Linked DNA regions of Gemmatirosa kalamazoonensis. The protein of the gene in region 1 interacts with the protein of each later gene in a pairwise test. Links are inferred from orthologs where the notes say so. Each region holds a gene or a part of one and is shown in the gene's direction. Other genes may lie near its edges. The genes, in order: secD and pheT.

What was found.
Region 2: the proteins of secD (region 1) and pheT interact in binary tests that used the Escherichia coli proteins (3 or more experiments, as listed by UniProt). The link is inferred for Gemmatirosa kalamazoonensis from one-to-one orthologs.

Annotation. Positions count from the first base shown.
Region 1 is NZ_CP007128.1:3,705,571-3,714,517, forward strand. What follows is about bases 475-3,389. They hold secD (protein translocase subunit SecD), read left to right. Parts: upstream 475-1,042; coding sequence 1,043-2,737; downstream 2,738-3,389. Other genes in these bases: J421_RS16020 (bifunctional riboflavin kinase/FAD synthetase), read left to right, coding at 475-963; secF (protein translocase subunit SecF), read left to right, coding at 2,777-3,389. In the rest of the region: more of J421_RS16020, read left to right, coding at 1-474; more of secF, read left to right, coding at 3,390-3,775; J421_RS16035 (TatD family hydrolase), read left to right, coding at 3,866-4,657; J421_RS16040 (RidA family protein), read left to right, coding at 4,708-5,109; J421_RS16045 (hypothetical protein), read left to right, coding at 5,133-5,885; murI (glutamate racemase), read left to right, coding at 5,882-6,694; J421_RS16055 (UDP-2,3-diacylglucosamine diphosphatase), read right to left, coding at 6,629-7,414; J421_RS16060 (acyl-CoA thioesterase), read left to right, coding at 7,549-7,959; J421_RS16065 (hypothetical protein), read left to right, coding at 7,952-8,602; LPS assembly lipoprotein LptE, read left to right, coding at 8,619-8,947. UniProt on the Escherichia coli protein: Part of the Sec protein translocase complex. Interacts with the SecYEG preprotein conducting channel. SecDF uses the proton motive force (PMF) to complete protein translocation after the ATP-dependent function of SecA.
Region 2 is NZ_CP007128.1:3,973,308-3,982,967, reverse strand. Bases 1,119-4,245 are described here. They hold pheT (phenylalanine--tRNA ligase subunit beta), read left to right. Parts: upstream 1,119-1,518; coding sequence 1,519-3,972; downstream 3,973-4,245. Other genes in these bases: J421_RS17335 (hypothetical protein), read left to right, coding at 3,974-4,245; pheS (phenylalanine--tRNA ligase subunit alpha), read left to right, coding at 1,119-1,519. Also shown: rpmI (50S ribosomal protein L35), read left to right, coding at 1-14; rplT (50S ribosomal protein L20), read left to right, coding at 31-405; more of pheS, read left to right, coding at 491-1,118; more of J421_RS17335, read left to right, coding at 4,246-4,261; J421_RS17330 (cell division protein ZapA), read left to right, coding at 4,251-4,583; rny (ribonuclease Y), read left to right, coding at 4,813-6,414; bifunctional methylenetetrahydrofolate dehydrogenase/methenyltetrahydrofolate cyclohydrolase FolD, read left to right, coding at 6,422-7,303; xseA (exodeoxyribonuclease VII large subunit), read left to right, coding at 7,300-8,640; xseB (exodeoxyribonuclease VII small subunit), read left to right, coding at 8,637-8,849; J421_RS17305 (polyprenyl synthetase family protein), read left to right, coding at 8,850-9,660.

The DNA of each region.
Region 1 (8,947 bases):
GGCCTTCCGCCGAACGTCCGCGACACCATCGTCACCGTCGGCACGTTCGACGGCGTGCACCGTGGGCACTGGGACGTCATCCAGCAGCTCGTCGGCCGGGCGCGCGCGACCGGGCTGCCGAGCGTGCTCGTCACGTTCGAGCCGCATCCGCTGGAGATCGTGAACCCGGGCGCTGCGCCCCAGCTCCTGACGCCGGGAAGGGAAAAGCTCGAGGTCCTCGCCCAGGGCGGTCTCGACTACGTCGCGGTGCTGCCGTTCACGCGCACGCTGGCGGAGTACGGCCCGGACGAGTTCGTCGACATCGTGCTGCGCGATCGCTTCCGCATGCGCGAGCTGCTCATCGGCTACGACCACGGCTTCGGGCGCGGCCGGACCGGCGACGTGTCGGTTCTGCGCGAGCTCGGCGAGTCGCGCGGCTTCACCGTCGACGTGGTGCCGCCGGTCGCCGCGGATGGTGGGGATCCGGTCTCTTCGAGTGCCACCCGTCGCGCGCTCGCCGAGGGCGACCTCGACGCGGCGCGTGCCGCGCTCGGCCGGCGCTATTCGGTCGCCGGCATCGTCTCGCACGGCGAGAAGCGCGGCCGGCTGCTCGGCTACCCGACCATCAACGTGGTGCCGGAGTCCGCGCGGAAGCTGCTGCCGCTCGCCGGCGTCTACGCCGTGGTCGTGCAGACACCCGGCGGCCCGTTCGGGGGTATGATGAACCTCGGCCCCCGCCCGACGTTCGGCGACGAGCGCGTGTCGCTCGAGGCGCATCTGTTCGACTCCGTGGCGGACCTCTACGACGCGCACGTTCGCATCGATTTCGTCGCCCGCCTACGCGACGTCCAGCGCTTCGCGTCGGTCGAGGCGCTCGTCGAGCAGCTCGGCCGCGACGCCGAGGCGGCGCGTGCTGCCCTCGCGGCCAGTGTGACGCCACGCGACGCGAGCGGGTTCGTTGACGTGATGCACCCGAAGGCGTAACCTTAATAGTTTCTGGGAGTTTGCTGGCCTGCGCCGGCGCCCGGACCCCTCGTTCCACCTCCCCACCTCCTGCAGGCGCATGTCGAACCTGAAGTACCGCCTCCTGGCGATCGGAGCGCTGGTCGTGCTCTCCGTCTATGCGCTCTTCCCGCGCACCGTGATCGAGCGCGTGAACCGCAACGGCACGATGGTGACCGACACCGTGCGCCGCGTCCCGCTGAAGCGCGGCCTCGACCTCCAGGGCGGCATGCACCTCACACTCGCGGTCGACGAGTCGAAGGGCGCGGTGGCGAACAAGGCCGAGGCGCTCGACCGCGCGATCCGCGTCGTCCGCAACCGCATCGACGAGCTCGGCGTGACGGAGCCGCTCGTCCAGAAGGCCGGCACCGACCGCATCATCGTCGAGCTGCCCGGCGTCGCCGATCCGGAGCGCGCGCAGGCGGTGGTGCAGAAGGCCGCGTTCCTCGAGTTCCAGATCACCGACGAGACGCAGGCGCTCGAGCGCTCGCTGCCGAAGCTCGACGCGATCGCCGCCGCGAAGCTCCCGACGGTGGCGTCCGCGGCCGGCACGCCAGGCGCCACGGCGACGCCGTCGCCGCAGCAGGGGCTCGGCTCGCTGCTCACGAGCGGCGACTCGGCCAAGAAGGACACCGTGAAGGCCGCCGGCACCACCGGCGACTCCGCGAAGAAGCCGGCCGACAGCGCGAACCTGCTGAAGCCGAACGCCGCCGGCGCGTTCACGAAGGCCGTCCAGCCCGCGAACATCCCCGGCCAGTACGTCGTCGCCGAGAGCGACTACCTGCGACTCCAGTCGCTCCTCGACCTGCCGGAGGTCCAGAGCGCGCTGCCGCCGGGCAAGGTCATGCGCTGGGGCGCCGACACCATGGTCGTGAACGGCCAGGTGTACCGCACGCTCTGGGTGCTGGATGCGCGCCCGATCATCACCGGTGAGTACCTGACCGACGCGCGGCCGTCGAGCGATCCGGTCGAGGGCAACACGGTGCAGTTCGAGCTGAGCCGCGAGGGCGGCCGCCGCTTCCAGAACGAGACGGCGAAGCACATCAAGGACTTCATGGCGGTCGTGCTCGATCAGCGCGTCATCACGGCGCCGACGATCGAGAGCGCCATCGGCTCGCGTGGCCAGATCCGCCTCGGCGGCGGCTCGCTGCAGGACGCGCAGGATCTCGCGATCGTGCTGAAGGCCGGCGCGCTGCCAGTGCCGCTGCGCGTCGAGGAGACGCGCGAGGTCGGCCCGAGCCTCGGACAGGACTCGATCCGGCACGGGCTGCTGGCGGGCGCCGTCGCGGTCACGCTCGTGATCGTCATCATGCTCGTGTACTACCGCTTCTCCGGGCTGCTCGCCGTCGGCGGTCTCGTGCTGTACATGCTCTACACGCTCGCCACGCTGGCCGGCTTCGACGCCACACTCACGTTGCCAGGCCTCGCCGGCTTCGTGCTGTCCATCGGTATCGCCGTCGACGCGAACGTGCTGATCTTCGAACGCATCCGCGAGGAGCTCGACGCCGGCAAGTCGGTACGCCTCGCGATCGACGAGGGCTTCCGGCACGCGATGAGCGCCATCGTCGACTCCAACGTGTCGACCGCGCTCACCGCCGCGGTGCTCTACCAGTACGGCACCGGCCCCGTGCGCGGCTTCGCCGTGACGCTGCTCGCCGGTATCGCGGCGTCGATGATCACTGCCATCTTCGTCGTGCGCACGTTCTACCTCCTCTGGCTCAACCGCTCGCCGCGGGTCGAGTCGCTGAGCATCTGACCCGGAACGCGACGCCCACTCGACAGGCCCAGAGGCACCATGCTCCGCATCTTCCACAACACCAAGTACGACTTCATCAAGTGGTGGCGCGTCGCGCTCATCGCGACGGCTGCCTTCATCGTGGTCGGCTTCGGCTCGATGCTCGTGACCGGTGGCATCCGCTACAGCATCGACTTCACCGGCGGCACGCTGATGCAGGTGAAGTTCAATCAGCGCGTCGATGCCGGTCAGATCCGCTCCGCCGTCGACCAGGTGACGCGCGAGGCCGAGATCGCGCAGTTCGGATCCGACCGCGAGTTCACCATTCGCGCGCAGAAGGATCCGCACGAGGTCGCGGGGCAGCAGGGCGCCGAGACGGTCGCACGCCGCATCGAGCGCGCGCTCACGCAGAAGTTCGGCGCGGGCAACTTCCAGATCGGCCGCACCGAGGCCGTCGGCGCGAAGGTCGGTGACGAGCTGCAGCGCGGCGCGATCTACGCCATCCTGATCTCGTTCCTGCTCACGCTCGCGTACCTCGCGGTGCGCTTCGAGTGGCGCTTCGGGCTCGCGGCCGTGATCGCGACGGCGCACGACATCTTCACGACGCTCGCGTTCATCAAGATCATGAACATCGAGGTGTCGCTGACGGTCATCGCCGCGATCCTCACCGTGATCGGCTACTCGCTGAACGACACGATCGTGATCTTCGACCGCGTGCGCGAGCACGTGCGCCGCATGCGCAAGACCGATTCGTTCTACGACATCGTGAACCAGTCGGTGAACGAGACGCTGCCGCGCTCCGTGCTGACGCACGCCACGGTGTCCGCCGCGACGCTCGCGCTGCTGCTGTTCGCCGGCGAGGTGATCCGCCCGTTCGCGTGGGTCATGCTGTTCGGTGTCGTGACCGGTACGTTCAGCTCCATCTACATCGCGTCCTCGGTCCTCATCTGGATCGAGAACAAGTACCCGCGCAAGGATGCCGGCGCCGTCGCGAAGAGCACGTCGACGGCTCCGCGTCCCGCCGCGCCGCGCTCGAACCAGGCGGTCGGCGCGCGCTGACCGCACGCCGCTCCCGACCCGCGACCGCCGCCCTCCGGGCGGCGGTTGGTGTTTGCGGGCGGGGCGCCTAACAGTCGATCCCGTCTCGCCGTGCTCGCGTTCGTCGACAGCCACACGCATCTCGCCGACCCGGCGTTCGACGCCGATCGCGACGACGTCATCGCCCGCGCGCGCGACGCCGGTGCGCTCGCGCTCGTGTGCATCGGCGAGTCGCTCGCCGCTGCCGAGCGCGCCCGCGCGATCGCAGTGCGGCATCCGGGCTTCGTCTCGTTCACCGCCGGCGTGCACCCGCACGACGCCGACACGTTCGACGCGGAGCGCGACCTCGCGGCCATCCGCGCGGAGGTCGCCGCGGGCGCCGTCGCCGTCGGCGAGTGTGGGTTGGATTACCACTACGACCACTCGCCGCGCGACCGGCAGATCGCCGCGTTCGAGGCCCAGCTCGACCTCGCGTACGATCTGGAGCGTCCGGTCGTGGTCCACACACGCGAGGCGGCGGACGACACGCTCTCGCTCGTGTACGAGGCCGGGAAGCGGGGCGTCGTCGGCGTACTGCACTGCTATACCGGCTCGCACGATCTCGCGCGCGCCGCGCTCGACGTCGGCTGGTATGTCTCGTTCAGTGGCATCGTCACGTTCAAGCGATGGACGGACGACGAGCTGCTGCGTCTCGTGCCGGACGACCGCCTGCTCGCCGAGTCCGACGCGCCGTATCTCGCGCCCACGCCGCACCGCGGCAAGCGCAACGAGCCGGCGTGGGTGCCGCGAACCGTCGAGCGGCTGGCGCAGGCGCGTGCCGCGACCGCCGAGCACGTCGCGGCGCTCGTGATCGACAACGCACGCCGGTGCTTCGGGCTGGCGATCGCTGGAGCCCCCCGATAGACTCCCGCGCGTTCGCCCGTCTGGACCGCGTCCCTCGACATCACCGTTCCGTGCCGGCTTCGCAGCTCGAAATCGTTCACACCGCCGACGCTCCCGCCGCCATCGGGCCGTACTCGCAGGCCGTGAAGGCGAATGGGTTCCTGTTCACCGCGGGCCAGATCGCGCTCGATCCCGCGACGATGCAGGTCGTCGAGGGCGACGTCGTCGCGCAGGCCGACCGCGCGCTGCGGAACCTGACCGCCGTGCTCACCGCGTCCGGCGTGTCGTGGTCCGACGTCGTGAAGACGACCATCTTCCTCGCCGACATGGCGGACTTCGGCGCGGTGAACGAGGTCTACGCGCGCGCGCTCGGCGACGCGCGGCCGGCACGCTCCACGGTCGCCGTCGCCGGGCTCCCGCGCGGCGTTCGCGTCGAGATCGAGCTCGTCGCGGCGCTGCCGACGCAGCGCTGACGAGGGCTCGGCGTGGTGTCGCAGTGACGCCTTTCGTCTCGCGCGCGTGGCGCGCGCGGTGGCTCGGCGGCGGTGCGCTCGCGCTGGTTGCAGTCTGCGCGTCCACGGCGCGCGCGCAGGTGCCGGTGCCGCGGCCGGACACGACGCGCCGCGACACGACACGACGCGCGCCGGCGCCCGCCGACACCGTGCGTCCCTCGACGCGGCCGACGGTGCCGGTGATCACGGATACGGCGCCCAACGTCCCGGCAGCGGTCGCGCCACCGCGCGACACGACGCGCCGTGCGCCGCGGCCTCCGCGCGCCGTCGGCGCGAGCGCGATTCCGCGCCCGCCGATCTCCGCGCGACGCGCGCTGATCTATTCGATCCTCGTCCCTGGCCTCGGTCAGTCGAAGCTCGACCGCACGGCGACCGGCGCGTTCTTCATGGCCGTGGAGGCGGGCGCGCTCGCGATGGTCGCGAAGTCCACGTTCGACCTCGCCGAAGCGAAAGCGTTTCGTGGCGATAGTCTCATCGCGACGAGCTTCCCGGTCGACACGGCAGGCAACCCCGTGACGGGCACGGGCGCGGGCACGCGCGTGCCGAATCTCTTCAACGGAAGTCTCGCCCGCGCGCGCCGACTGCACCTCGAGGACTGGATCGCGGTCATCGCGTTCAACCACCTCATCGCCGGCGCCGAGGCGTTCGTGTCCGCGAATCTCTGGGCCGTGCCCGGCGAGGTGAGCGTGCGGCCGAGTGAGCATGGGGCGACGCTCGCGATGAAGGTGAGCTGGTGAGCGCCCCCGAGTCGTCGTCGCCCATCGGCGTGTTCGACTCGGGGATCGGCGGGCTCACGGTCGCACGTGAGCTGATGCGGCAGCTGCCTAACGAGTCGATCATCTACTTCGGCGACACCGCGCGCGTGCCGTACGGGCCGAAGAGTCCCGACACCGTGCGTCGCTACAGCCACGAGATCGCGACGTTCCTGCTCGCGCAGGGCGTGAAGGCCGTCGTCGTCGCGTGCAACACGGCGACCGCGCACGCGCTCCCCATGCTCCGCGAGGAGCTGCCCGTGCCGGTCGTCGGCGTCGTGGAGCCGGGCGCGCGCGCCGCCGTGCGTGCATCGACGAACGGCGAGATCGGCGTCATCGGCACCGTGGGCACCGTCAACTCGCGCGCCTATCATCGCGCCATCCACGCGCTCGCGCCGCATGCGCACGTGCGCGCGCGCGCCTGCCCGCTGTTCGTGCCGCTCGCCGAGGAAGGCTGGACCGACCACGCGGCGACGCGGCTCATCGCCCAAGAGTACCTCGAGCCGTTGGTCGAGACGCACGTCGATACGCTCGTCCTCGGCTGCACGCACTACCCGCTGCTCAAGCCGGTCATCGGCGAGGTCGTCGGACGTGGCGTGCGTCTCATCGACAGCGCCGAGGAGACGGCGGCGGAGACCGGACGACTGCTCGCCGAGCGCGAGATGTGCGCTGAGCCCGGGTCCATCGTGCGGCATCGCTTCGTGGCGAGCGACGCGCCTGACCACTTCCTAACGATGGCGGAGCGCTTCCTCGGCGCGCCGGTCGAGAGCATGGAGACGGTCACCCTCGGCTGACCCGTTCCATCGGAGCACCGCGATCTCCTGCTCGTCCACCCGTAGGTACGTCGGCTCGTCCAGCCAGGCGCCCGGGTTCGCGTACACGCCGCCGCCCTCCGCGCGGTCCAGCATCCGCGCGTGCGAGTGCCCGAACACCACGAGCTCCAGCGAGGGGTCGCGCGCCAGCGTGTCGAACGCGATGCGCCGGAGCCCCACACCGCCGTCGCCTGGACCGAGCGCTCGGCTGCCGTGCGAGCTCCCGTGCGCGAGGCGGCTCGCGAAGTCCGGGTGGAGCAGCCGGAACGCCCACACCGACAGCGGGTGTCGCAGCACCGGCCGGATCGCCCGATAGCCGCGGTCCTCCCGTGGCCGCAGCCCGTCGCCGTGCTCGATGCGCGTGTGCCAACCCGCCAGCGTTCCTTCCCACGGCCCGACGTGGAACTCGACACCCACGTCCTCGCGCAGGATGTCGCCGCCCCAGCAGTCGTGGTTGCCGGCCATCCACAGCACCGGCACGCCATCGTCGCGGAGGTCGGCGAGTGCGGCCAGCACGCGGAACGCGCGGCGCGGCATCACCGATCGCCACTCGAACCAGAAGTCGAACAGGTCGCCGTTCACCACCAGCGAGCCCGCCGCGCCGCGCAGGCTCCGCAGGAACGCGAGCAGCTCGCGCTCGCGCTCGGGCCGCGCCACGCCGAGGTGCGCGTCGGAGAAGATGTAGCAGGGACTGGGCAGCACGAGCCCAAGTCTAGCCGGCGCCGTGCGATGGACAAAGCCGCGGGCGCGGGTGGACAACGGCGGTCGGGGTTGGCGATCTTGCCGGCGCCCGCCGCGGTGTCCGCGGCCGCGGCACCGTCGTCGACTCAACCGCCGTGTCCCGCGTCCACGTCACCGAGCTCCGCGTCCGCTACGCCGAAACCGACCAGATGGGTGTCGTGTATCACGCGAACTATCTCGCGTGGTGCGAGGTGGGGCGCACGGAGTTCATCCGGACGGGGGGCATGAGCTATCGGCAGATGGAGGAGGCGGGCGTCGCGCTCGCGGTAGCGGAGGCGAGCCTGCGGTTCCACGCGCCGGCGCGGTACGACGACCTCATTCGCGTCGAGACGACGATGACGGACGTGCGATCGCGGAGCGTCACGTTCGACTATCTCGTGTCGCGCGCCGACGATGGCGTGCGGCTCGTCTCGGCGTCCACGCGCCTCGTGTCGATCGATCGCAACAGCCGTCCGACGGCGATGCCCGGCCCGGTGCGCGAGATCCTGGAGCGTGCCCGTGCGTGATCGTCACCTGTTCTCGCGCCTCGCGTTGGGCGCCGTCGTCGCGCTCGCGGCCGCGGCGTGCGCGCCGCGCGCTCGTCCGCTCGCCGGCGCGCCGACGCCGGTCGTGAAGCTCCCGTCGACCGCGCTCCCGAACGGCGCGCGTCGCATCGTCTTCAAGTGGGACTACCGCGAGCAGGAGGGGTTCTCGGCGCGCGGCGAGGGCGTTGCGCGCATCATCGCGCCCGACAGCGCGCGCATGGACTTCTTCGTCGACGGCGGCTTCGGCGGCGGATGGGCGATCCTGATCGGCGACCAGCTCACGATTCCTGGGCCCGACTTCGTGCGCCGCTTCATCCCGCCAGCGGCCATGCTGTGGGCGACGCTCGGCCGACTCACCGTGCCGGCCGCGCGCGACACGACCGCACGCGTTGTCGGCGACACGCTGCGCGCCGACATCGGCACCGATCCCACGTGGCGCGTGACGTTCGTCGGGCCGCGGCTCACGCGCGTCGAGCGCATCGACGGCGGTCGCATTCAGGAATGGGTCACGCGCGACGCCGAGACGCTTCGCTACGAGAACGAGTCCGCGCATCGCACGCTCACGCTGCACATCGAGCGGACGGAGGAGGTGAGTGGCTTTGACTCGTCCATCTGGAAGCGCTGAGCGTCGCGCGCGCGCCGTGGCGGCGCTGCGCGCCGCCGTCTTCGCCATCGCGTTAGGCACCGCGACATCGGGCATGGTCGCGTGCCGTTTCAGCCCGTACCACTTCGCGGGCGGCGGCTTTCCGTCGCACGTTCGTACCATCGCGGTGCTGCCGTTCGACAACGAGACGCCCGTGCCGGAGCTGCAGCGCGAGGTGTTCGAGGCGCTTCGCCGCCAGCTTCAGAACCGGCTCAACCTGCGCGAAGCCTCCGAGGCGAAGGCCGACGCCGTGGTGCGCGGCTCGATCGTGAAGTACGAGATCGACGTGCCGATCGGCTACAGCTCCGATCCGCGCCAGGCGACGTC
Region 2 (9,660 bases), 270 kb from region 1 along the record:
TGATCCAGGCATAACCGGGAGGAATCGACTATGCCTCGCGCTCGCTCGAACGTCACGCGCCTGAAGCGCAAGAAGCAGGTGATGGAAGCCGCCAAGGGTGCGTACGGCGGCCGGTCCAAGCTCTGGAAGGCGGCCAAGGAGACGGTGGAGCGCGGCTGGCGCTACGCCTACCGCGACCGCAAGAACAAGAAGCGTGAGTTCCGCCGCCTCTGGATCATCCGCATCAACGCCGCGGCGAACCAGCACGGCATGAACTACAGCACGTTCATCGACGGGCTGAAGAAGGCCGGCATCGAGATCGACCGGAAGGTGCTCGCGGACATCGCCGTGCGCGATCCGCAGGCGTTCGGCGCGATCGCCGACCAGGTGCGCACCGCGCGCGACAACGACGTCTCGGCGGCCTGATCGCTCGGTCTACCATCTGCGCGGCGGCAGTGCGACCTTACCCGGTCCGCTGCCGCCGCGCGGCGTTTCTGCCATCCCTGTTCGTATGACGCTCGACGAATTCACGACGGAAGCACGACGGATCGGAGAGGAAGCCCGCGACATCCTTGGCGCCGCCGATCCGGGAGAGCGTCTCGACGCCGTCAAAGGCCGCTTGAACGCCGCGATCGCCGATCGCCTCACGGCGCTGCAGCGTGCGCTCGGCAAGCTCCCGCACGACAACCGGCGCGACGCCGGCCAGGCGTTCAATCACCTCAAGACCGCGGTCATCGATCCCGCGCTCGCCGAGTTCCAGCAGCGGCAGGCGGCGGCGAAGGGCGCCGGCGAGCGCGTCGACCTCTCGCTCCCGGCGCGCGAGGCGTGGCGCGGCGCGCGACATCCCGTCACCCAGGTCGTCGACGAGATCGTCGGCATCTTCCGCGAGCTCGGGTTCACCGTCGCGGCGGGGCCGGAGGCGGAGACGCCGTGGTACAACTTCGGGTCGCTCAACTTCCCGGCCGACCATCCGGCCATGGAGCTGCACGACACGCTCTACCTCGGCCAGGACGCGCTGCTGCGCACGCACACGTCGCCGGTGCAGACGCGCACGCTGCAGCGCTTCGAGCCCCCGGTGCGCGTGCTCATTCCCGGCAACGTGTACCGGCGCGACTTCTTCGATCCGTCGCACGCGCCGGCGTTCATGCAGATCGAGGGGCTCGCCGTCGACGAGGGGATCTCGTTCGTCGACCTCAAGTCGACGCTCTCCGAGTTCGCACGCCGCTTCTTCGGCAGCGCGGTGACGCGCTTCCGCCCGAGCTTCTTTCCGTTCACCGAGCCGTCGGCGGAGATGGACGTGCAGTGTCTGCTGTGCGGCGGCAGCGGCTGCGCGGGCTGCAAGGGTACCGGCTGGATGGAGATCCTCGGCTCGGGCATGGTGCACCCCGCGGTGCTCGAGGCGGCCGGCGTCGACAGCGAGCGCTACACCGGCTGGGCGTTCGGCATGGGGCCCGGACGCATCGCCATGCTGCGCTTCGGGCTTCCCGACATTCGACTGCTGTACGATTCCGACGTCCGCTTCCTGGAGCAGTTCGCCTGATGAACGTCTCGTACGACTGGGTTCGCGCCTTCGTCCCGCACACGCTCACGCCGAAGCAGCTCGGCGAGCTGCTGAGCGCACACGTGGCCACGCTCGACGGCCTCGAGTCGCTGCGCTCGGATCTCGCCCCGTTCGTCGTCGGTCAGGTGGTGCACAGCGAGCGGATCCCGGAGACGCGACTGTCGTTCAATCGGGTGGACGACGGCAGCGGTCAGCTGCTGGAGGTCGTGTGCGGCGCGCCTAACGTGGCGGTCGGTGCGAAGTACCCGCTCGCGCGCGTCGGCACGGTGATCCCGGGCAAGGGCGGCATCACGATCGAGCGGCGGAAGATCCGCGGCTTCACGTCGGCCGGCATGCTGTGCTCCGCGATGGAGCTCGGGCTCGGCGAGGACCACGAGGGCATCCTCGAGCTGGCGACCGAGGCGGCGCCCGGGACGCCGCTCGTCGACGTGCTGCCCACGGGCGACACGCGCCTCGACCTCGACGTGCTGCCTAACAGGCCGGACCTGCTGTCGCAGCGAGGCGTCGCGCGCGAGGTCGCGGCGCTCACCGGCGTCGCGATCGTCGACCCGCCGGAGCTCGGGCGCCACGCCGACGTAGCGAGCGCCGCGCGCGACCCGAAGGAGGCGTCGGCCGCTGGCGTCACGGTGCGCATCGATGACACCGAGGGGTGCCCGCGTTACTGCGCGGCGGTGATTCGCGGCGTGCGCGTCGGCCCGAGCCCGGAGTGGCTCGTCCAGCGCCTCGCGGCCGTCGGCGCGCGCTCGATCAACAACGTGGTCGACGCGACGAACTACTGCCTCCACGGCCTCGGCCAGCCGATGCACGCGTTCGACCTCGCGAAGCTCGGCGACCGCGTCGTCGTGCGGCGCGCGCGCGCCGGCGAGAAGCTCGTCACGCTCGACGGCGTCGAGCGGGCGCTGTCGCCGGACGTGCTCGCGATCGCCGGCGCCGAGCGCGCGGAGGCGATCGCCGGCGTCATCGGCGGGCAGGGCTCCGAGGTCTCCGAGGGCACGACCGACGTGCTGCTGGAGGTCGCGTACTTCGATCCGCGGCGCGTGCGCCGCGGACGCATGCTCGCGAACGTCTCGACCGACGCGAGCTATCGCTTCGAGCGCGGCGTCGACCGCGCCGCGACGCTGGAGCTGCTCGCGGCGGGCGCCGGGCTGATCGTGTCGCTCGCCGGCGGGGCGGTGGAGGGAGTCATCGACGTCGGGCGCGCACCCGGTGCGCTGCCGGCGGTGCCGCTGCGTGCCGCGCGCCTCGCGCGCGTGCTCGGCGCCCCGGTCGCCGACGCCGACGTGGAGCGGTTGCTGCGCGCGATCGGCTTCGACGTCGCGCGCAGCGGAGAGGGCGCGTGGACGGTGTCGCCGCCCACGTGGCGACAGGACGTGGAGCGCGAGGCGGATCTGATCGAGGAGGTCGCGCGCCTCGTCGGCTTCGACGCGCTGCCGACCGAGATCCGGCCGTTCCGTCCGGGGCGCGTGCCCGACGATCCGATGTTCCTGCTCGCCGACCGCGTGCGCGCGGAGCTCGTCGGCGCGGGTCTGCTCGAGGCGCGTCCGCTGCCGTTCGTGGCGGGCGACGACGCCCACGTGCGCGTGCAGAACCCGCTCGCCGAGGACGAGCCGCACCTGCGGCGCGAGGTGCTCGAGACGCTCGCGCGGCGTGCCGAGCACAATCTCGCGCGCATGCACGGCGACGTGCGGCTGTTCGAGATCGGCCATGTCTTCCGCCCGCACGGCGAGCGGCCCGACGAAAGCGTGCACCCGTCCCTCCCCGACGAGCGGATGCACGTCGGGGTCCTGATCATGGGCGCGCGGCGGCCGGTGCACTTCTCCGAGCCGCACCCGCCGGCGTTCGACGAGTGGGACGCGAAGGCGATCGCGGAGCGCGTCGCCGCGGCGGGCCATCCGGGACACCGTGTGGACCTCGTGCCGGTCGGCGAGGACGACGTGCTGTGGCGCATCGACGTCGACGGCGAGTCGCGCGGCACGGTGCGGCGCGTGCGCCTCGACCTGCCGCCCTGGGCGGCGCAGCCGTTCGGTGTGGAGCTCGAATTGATGCGCGTGCAGTCGGCCGTCGTGGCCGAGCCGGGATCGAACGCCTGGGGCTCGGTGCCGCCGATCGCGCGCGTGTCGCACGTCCAGTATCGCGAGCTGCCGACGACGCCCGCGGTGGTGTTCGACCTCGCGCTGCTGGTACCGGACGCGACGCCGGCGAGCCGCGTGGAGGAGGTCATCCGCGTCGCGGTCGGCGAGCTGCTCGAGCAGCTCGTGCTGTTCGACGTGTTCCGGGGCGGGGACGTCCCGGCGGGGACCCGAAGCCTCGCGTGGCGGCTGACGCTGCGCGACCCGCAGCGCACGCTGCGCGACAAGGAAGTCGAGGGGCGGCGCACGAAGCTGCTCCGCGCACTCGAGGGGGAGCTCGGTGTCCGGCAACGCGCGTCCTGAGATGGCCTTCTCGGAGCTGGAACGCCTCGTCCGCAGCCTGGGCGAGGAGCTGGCGTTCTTCCGTCGGCGGGCGCTCGAGGCCGAGCGACGGTGGCGGGACGCGATGGAGCACACCGGCCACGGCGACACCGCGCCGACGCGCGAGTCGCTGGCCTCGCGGCTGGCCGAGCTGGAGCGGGAGAACGGCGAGCTGCGCGCCCGCCTCGACGATGCGGCCGAGCGGACCAGGCAGATGGCCGAGCGACTGCGGTTCCTGCGGCAGCAGGAGGGAGGAGCGGGTGAGCGCTGACGGTGAAGCCGGCGCGGCCGGCGGCGAGCGGCGCAACTCGGTGCGCGTCTCGATCCTCGGGGACGACTACATGATCCGAACCGAGGCGAGCGCCGCGCACACTCGCGAGGTCGCGGCGCACGTGGACGGCATCATCCGGCGGGTGCTCGCCACGGGTTCGGTGGTGGAGACGCACAAGGCGGCGATCCTGGCGGCGCTGCAGATCACGGACGAGCTGTTCCGGGCGCGCGCTGACGCCGAGCGGATGACGCAGTCGATGCAGGAGCTGAGCGCCGAGGTGAAGCGCTGGCTGCCGCCAGTGAAGCGGACCGACGCGGTCTAGGACCGGCGGCCTCGGCCGGCCGCCGTTGCGCGCCGACACACTGCGCGGTAGCTTTGCCGGCGGTGCTCGCTGTCCCGTAGGTGCAAGCGCGGATTGCAGTTAGGCGCTCCGACCGGGAATCGCGCGTGGCCAGCACCGAGCCCCGCGGTCCTTGTCGGATCCGTCCGTCGGGAGCCCGTCCTTCCTCGGTCCGCGCGCTGCGTGCGTCGCGGTGGAGCATAGATCCGACATGAGTTCACAACTGATCCCGGCTCTGCTGGGACTTCTCGCTTGTGTCGTCGTCGGGGTGGCGGCGTTTGCGGTGGGCCGGGGCTCCGGGGTGAAGGTGGGTCGGACGGAGGAGCTCGAGCGGCAGCGCGCCGCGAAGGCCTCCGCCGAGGAGTCCGCCCAGCGCATCCGGTCCGAGGCCGAGCGCGACGCCGAGGGACTCCGCAAGAGCGCCGTCGTCAGCGGCAAGGAAGAGCTGCTCCGCCTGCGCGAGACGCAGGAAGGGGAGGTGCGCCGCCGCCGCGAGGAGGTCGAGCGCGAGGAGCGCCGCCTGCAGGAGCGCGAGACGCAGCTCGATCGCAAGAGCGAGACGCTCGATCAGCGCGACCGCGAGCTCGGCCGTCGGGCGAGCGAGCTCGGTCGACGCGAGAAGACCGTCGAGGAGCGCCAGGGCGAGGTCGATCGCCTCGAGGGCGAGGCGACGCGACGGCTCGAGGAGCTCGCGGGGCTCTCCGCGCAGGAGGCGAAGAACGAGCTGATGCGCCGCATCGAGGAGGCCGCGCAGGCCGACGCGGCGAGCCGCATCCGCGAGATCCGGGAGTCGGCGCGCCGCAACGCCGAGCGCGAGGCGAAGAAGATCGTCGCGCTCGCCGTGCAGCGCATCGCCGCCGAGCACACGGCCGAGACGACGGTGTCCGCCGTGTCGCTGCCGAACGACGAGATGAAGGGCCGCATCATCGGCCGCGAGGGGCGCAACATCCGCGCGTTCGAGCTCGCGACGGGTGTCGACGTCATCATCGACGACACGCCGGACACCGTCGTCGTGTCGTGCTTCGACCCGGTGCGCCGCGAGGTGGCGCGGCTCGCGCTGGAGAAGCTCGTCGCCGACGGGCGCATCCATCCCGGGCGCATCGAGGAGGTCGTCAACAAGGCGAAGAAGGAAGTCGACCAGAACATCCTCGAGGTCGGCGAGCAGGCGGCGTACGAGACCGGCGTCAACGGACTGCACCCGGAGCTGATCCGCCTCATCGGGCGCATGAAGTGGCGCACGAGCTACGGGCAGAACATCCTGCAGCACTCGAAGGAGGTCGCGTGGCTCGCCGGCATCATGGCCGCGGAGCTCGGCCTCGACGTGCCGATGGCGAAGCGCGGCGCGCTGCTGCACGACGTCGGCAAGGTGCTCACGCACGAGCACGAGGGCACGCACGTGCAGCTCGGCGTAGAGGTGGCGACGAAGTACGGCGAGCACCCGCTCGTCGTGAACGCGATCGCCGCGCACCACGACGACGTGCCGCACGAGAGCGAGATCTCCGTGCTCGTGCAGGCGGCCGACGCGATCAGCGGCTCGCGGCCCGGCGCGCGGCGCGAGGCGTTCGAGACGTACGTGAAGCGCCTCGAGGGGCTGGAGCGGATCGCATCGAGCTATCGCGGTGTAGATCGCGTCTTCGCGATCCAGGCCGGTCGCGAGGTGCGCGTCGTCGTCACGCCCGAGGAGGTGGACGACGTGCGCATGACGGCGCTGAGCGAGGAGATCGCCCGCCGCATCGAGGCCGAGCTGCAGTATCCGGGGCAGATCAAGGTCGTGGTGATCCGAGAGACGCGGGCGGTGGACTTTGCACGCTGAGATGGCGATGGAGGCGCGCCTGCTCGACGGCGCGGCGCTCGCGCGGCGCGTGCGCGAGCGGGTCGCCGGCGAGGTAGCCGAGCTGAAGGCGCGCGGCGTCACGCCCGGCCTCTCGGTCGTGCTCGTCGGCGACGATCCGGCGAGCGCGGTCTACGTGCACCACAAGACGAAGGACTGCCAGGAAGTCGGCATGCGCGGCGAGCAGATCCGCATGCCCGCCTCGACGTCGCAGGATGAGCTGCTCGCGGTGGTCGACCGGCTGAACGGAGATCCCGCGGTGCACGGCATCCTCGTGCAGATGCCGGTGCCGAAGCAGATCGATCCAGCCGCGGTCATCGCGCGCATCGCGCCCGAGAAGGACGTCGACGGCTTCCATCCGGTGAACGTCGGCAAGACGTACATCGGCGAGGACAGCGGCTTCGCGCCGTGCACACCTGCCGGCGTGATGGTGATGCTGCGCGAGGCGGGCGTGGATCTGCGCGGCGCCGAGGTGGTCATCATCGGGCGCAGCAACATCGTCGGCAAGCCGATGGCGGCGCTGCTCGTGCAGCCCGGCGTGGATGCCACCGTGACGGTGTGCCACAGCCGCACGCGCGACCTCGCCGCGCACACGCGCCGCGCCGACGTGATCGTCGCGGCGATCGGCCGCGCGCGGTTCGTGACGGGCGACATGGTGAAGCCCGGCGCCGTCGTGATCGACGTCGGCATGAACCGCATCGACGACCCCACGACGAAGAGCGGCACGCGTCTCGTCGGCGACGTCGACTTCGAGGCCGTGCGCCAGGTCGCGTCGGCGATCACGCCGGTACCCGGCGGCGTGGGCCCGATGACGCGCGCGATGCTGCTCGAGAACACGGTGCGCGCGGCGCGCCGGGCGGCCGGCGCGTGAGCCCGCGCAAGCCAGCGCCGGCGCCGGACACGCTCGACCTGTTCGCGGTGGACCCGGTGCTCGAGCCGCCGCGTCGCGCCGGGTCGACCAGCCGTCGCGCGACCGCGGCTCGGCAGATCGAGCCCACGACGCCGGTCGAGGCGATGGCGCCGGTCGATCCGTACGCCCGCGTCGACGCGGACCCGTACGACGGGGTGATCCCCGGCGCGTCGCCCGCATCGGCCGTCGCGGTGTCGACGCTGACGCTCACCGCGAAGGAGGTGCTCGAGGGCGCGTTCATGCCGCTCTGGGTGCGCGGCGAGGTCAGCGACTTCAAGGCGCACCGCAACGGGCACTGGTACTTCTGCCTGCGCGACGAGACCGCGCAGATCCGCTGTGTGATCTGGGGACGCGACGCGCGCCGTCTGCCGGCTCCGCCCGACGACGGCATGCAGGTCGTGGCGTTAGGCCAGCCGAGCGTCTACGCGGCGCGTGGCGATCTGCAGTTCGTCGTGCGCACGCTCGACGCCCAGGGCGATGGCCTGTGGCGCAAGGCGCTCGATCGCACGCGCGCGCGCCTCGAGGCGGACGGCCTGCTCGATCCGGCGCGCAAGCGCGCGCTCCCGCGCCTGCCGCGCCGCGTCGCGGTGATCACGAGCCCCGACGGCGCGGCGCTGCACGACATCGTCGCCGTCGTTCGGCGCCGCTGCCCGAGCGTGGAGGTCGTCCTCGTGCCCGCGAAGGTGCAGGGTGAGGGCGCCGCCGAGGAGCTGTGCGACGCCGTGGAGCGTGTCGCGCGGTGGGGCGGTGCGGACGTCGTCATCATCGGACGTGGCGGCGGCGCGCGCGAGGATCTCTGGGCGTTCAACGACGAGGACCTCGCGCGCGCGATCGCGGCGTGTCCGGTGCCGGTGATCTCCGCCGTGGGCCACGAGGTGGACGTCACGATCTGCGATCTCGTCGCCGACGTGCGCGCCGCCACGCCGTCGGTCGCCGCGGAGACCGCGGTGCCGGTGCGGAGCCATCTCGCCGCGGAGTTCGTCGCGCTGCGCGACGCGCTCTCCGCCGCGGCGCAGCGCGCGGCATCCGACGCGCGAGAGCGGCTGCAACGGGTGCGCGCGGAGCTGGTGCAGGTGAGCGAGCGCGCGACCGAGCGTCGTCGCGCTCGCATCGAGACCGCGGCGGGCCGGCTGCACGCCCTCAGCCCGCTCGCGACGCTCGCGCGCGGCTACGCCGTCGCGCGCGCGAGCGACGGGCGCACGCTGAGCCGGGTGAGCGACCTCTCCGCGGCCGGCGAGTTCGAGCTGCGCGTCTCCGACGGCGCGGTGCGCGCCACGACGCTGCCGAGGGACTCGTGACGTTCGAGGAGAACCTCGAGCGACTCGAGGAGATCGTCGACGAGCTGGGAGGCGACGCGCTGGAGCTCGATCGCGCGCTGCGGTTGTTCGAGGAGGGGATCGAGCGGCTCCGCGAGGCGAGCGGCGAGCTGGCGCGGGTGGAGCAGCAGGTGAAGCTCCTCGTCGAGCGCTCCGACGGCACGTTCGAGCTCCCCCCGCTGGAGCGCTGAGTGGCGCGCGCCGCGACCGCGTCGCGCTCCGACACGACGGCGGAGCACCTCGCCGCCTGGCGCCGCCGAGTGGACGACGCGCTCGCGGCGTGCTGCGCGCGCTACCTCGACGGCGTGGAGCCGACGACGGCCGACGCGATCCGTTACAGCCTGCTCGGCGAGGGCAAGCGCCTCCGGCCGATCCTCGCGCTCGCGGCGTACGAGGCGGCCGGCGGCGACGGCGACGCGAGCGCGCTCGCCGCGGCGGTGGAGGTGGTGCACGCGTACTCGCTCGTGCACGACGACCTGCCGTGCATGGACGACGACGACGTCCGTCGCGGTCGGCCGACGGTGCACCGCGTGTACGGCGTACGCGCGGCAACCGCGGCGGGGCTGGCGATGGTGCCGCTCGCCGCCCGCGCCGCCAGCGACGCCGCGACGGCGCTCGGGATCGCGCGAGCGGCCGTGGGTGAGATCGTCCGCGCGCTCATGCGCGCGTCCGGCGCCGGCGGGATGATCGGTGGGCAGCTCCTCGACCTCGAGGCCGAGGGGCGCGCACTGTCGCTCCTGGAGCTGGAGCGCATCCACGCGGCGAAGACCGGCGCGCTCATCACCGCCGCCGTGATCGTGGGAGGCATCGCCGCGGGCGCGTCGCGGGCGGTGCTGGACGCGCTGGAGGGCTACGGCCAGCGCGTGGGCCTCGCGTTCCAGATCGTCGACGACGTGCTGGACGTGACGGCGACGACGGACGAGCTGGGAAAGACCGCCGGCCGCGACGTGGCGCTCGGCAAGAGCACGTATCCCGCGCTGCTCGGCGTGCACGGCGCGCGGG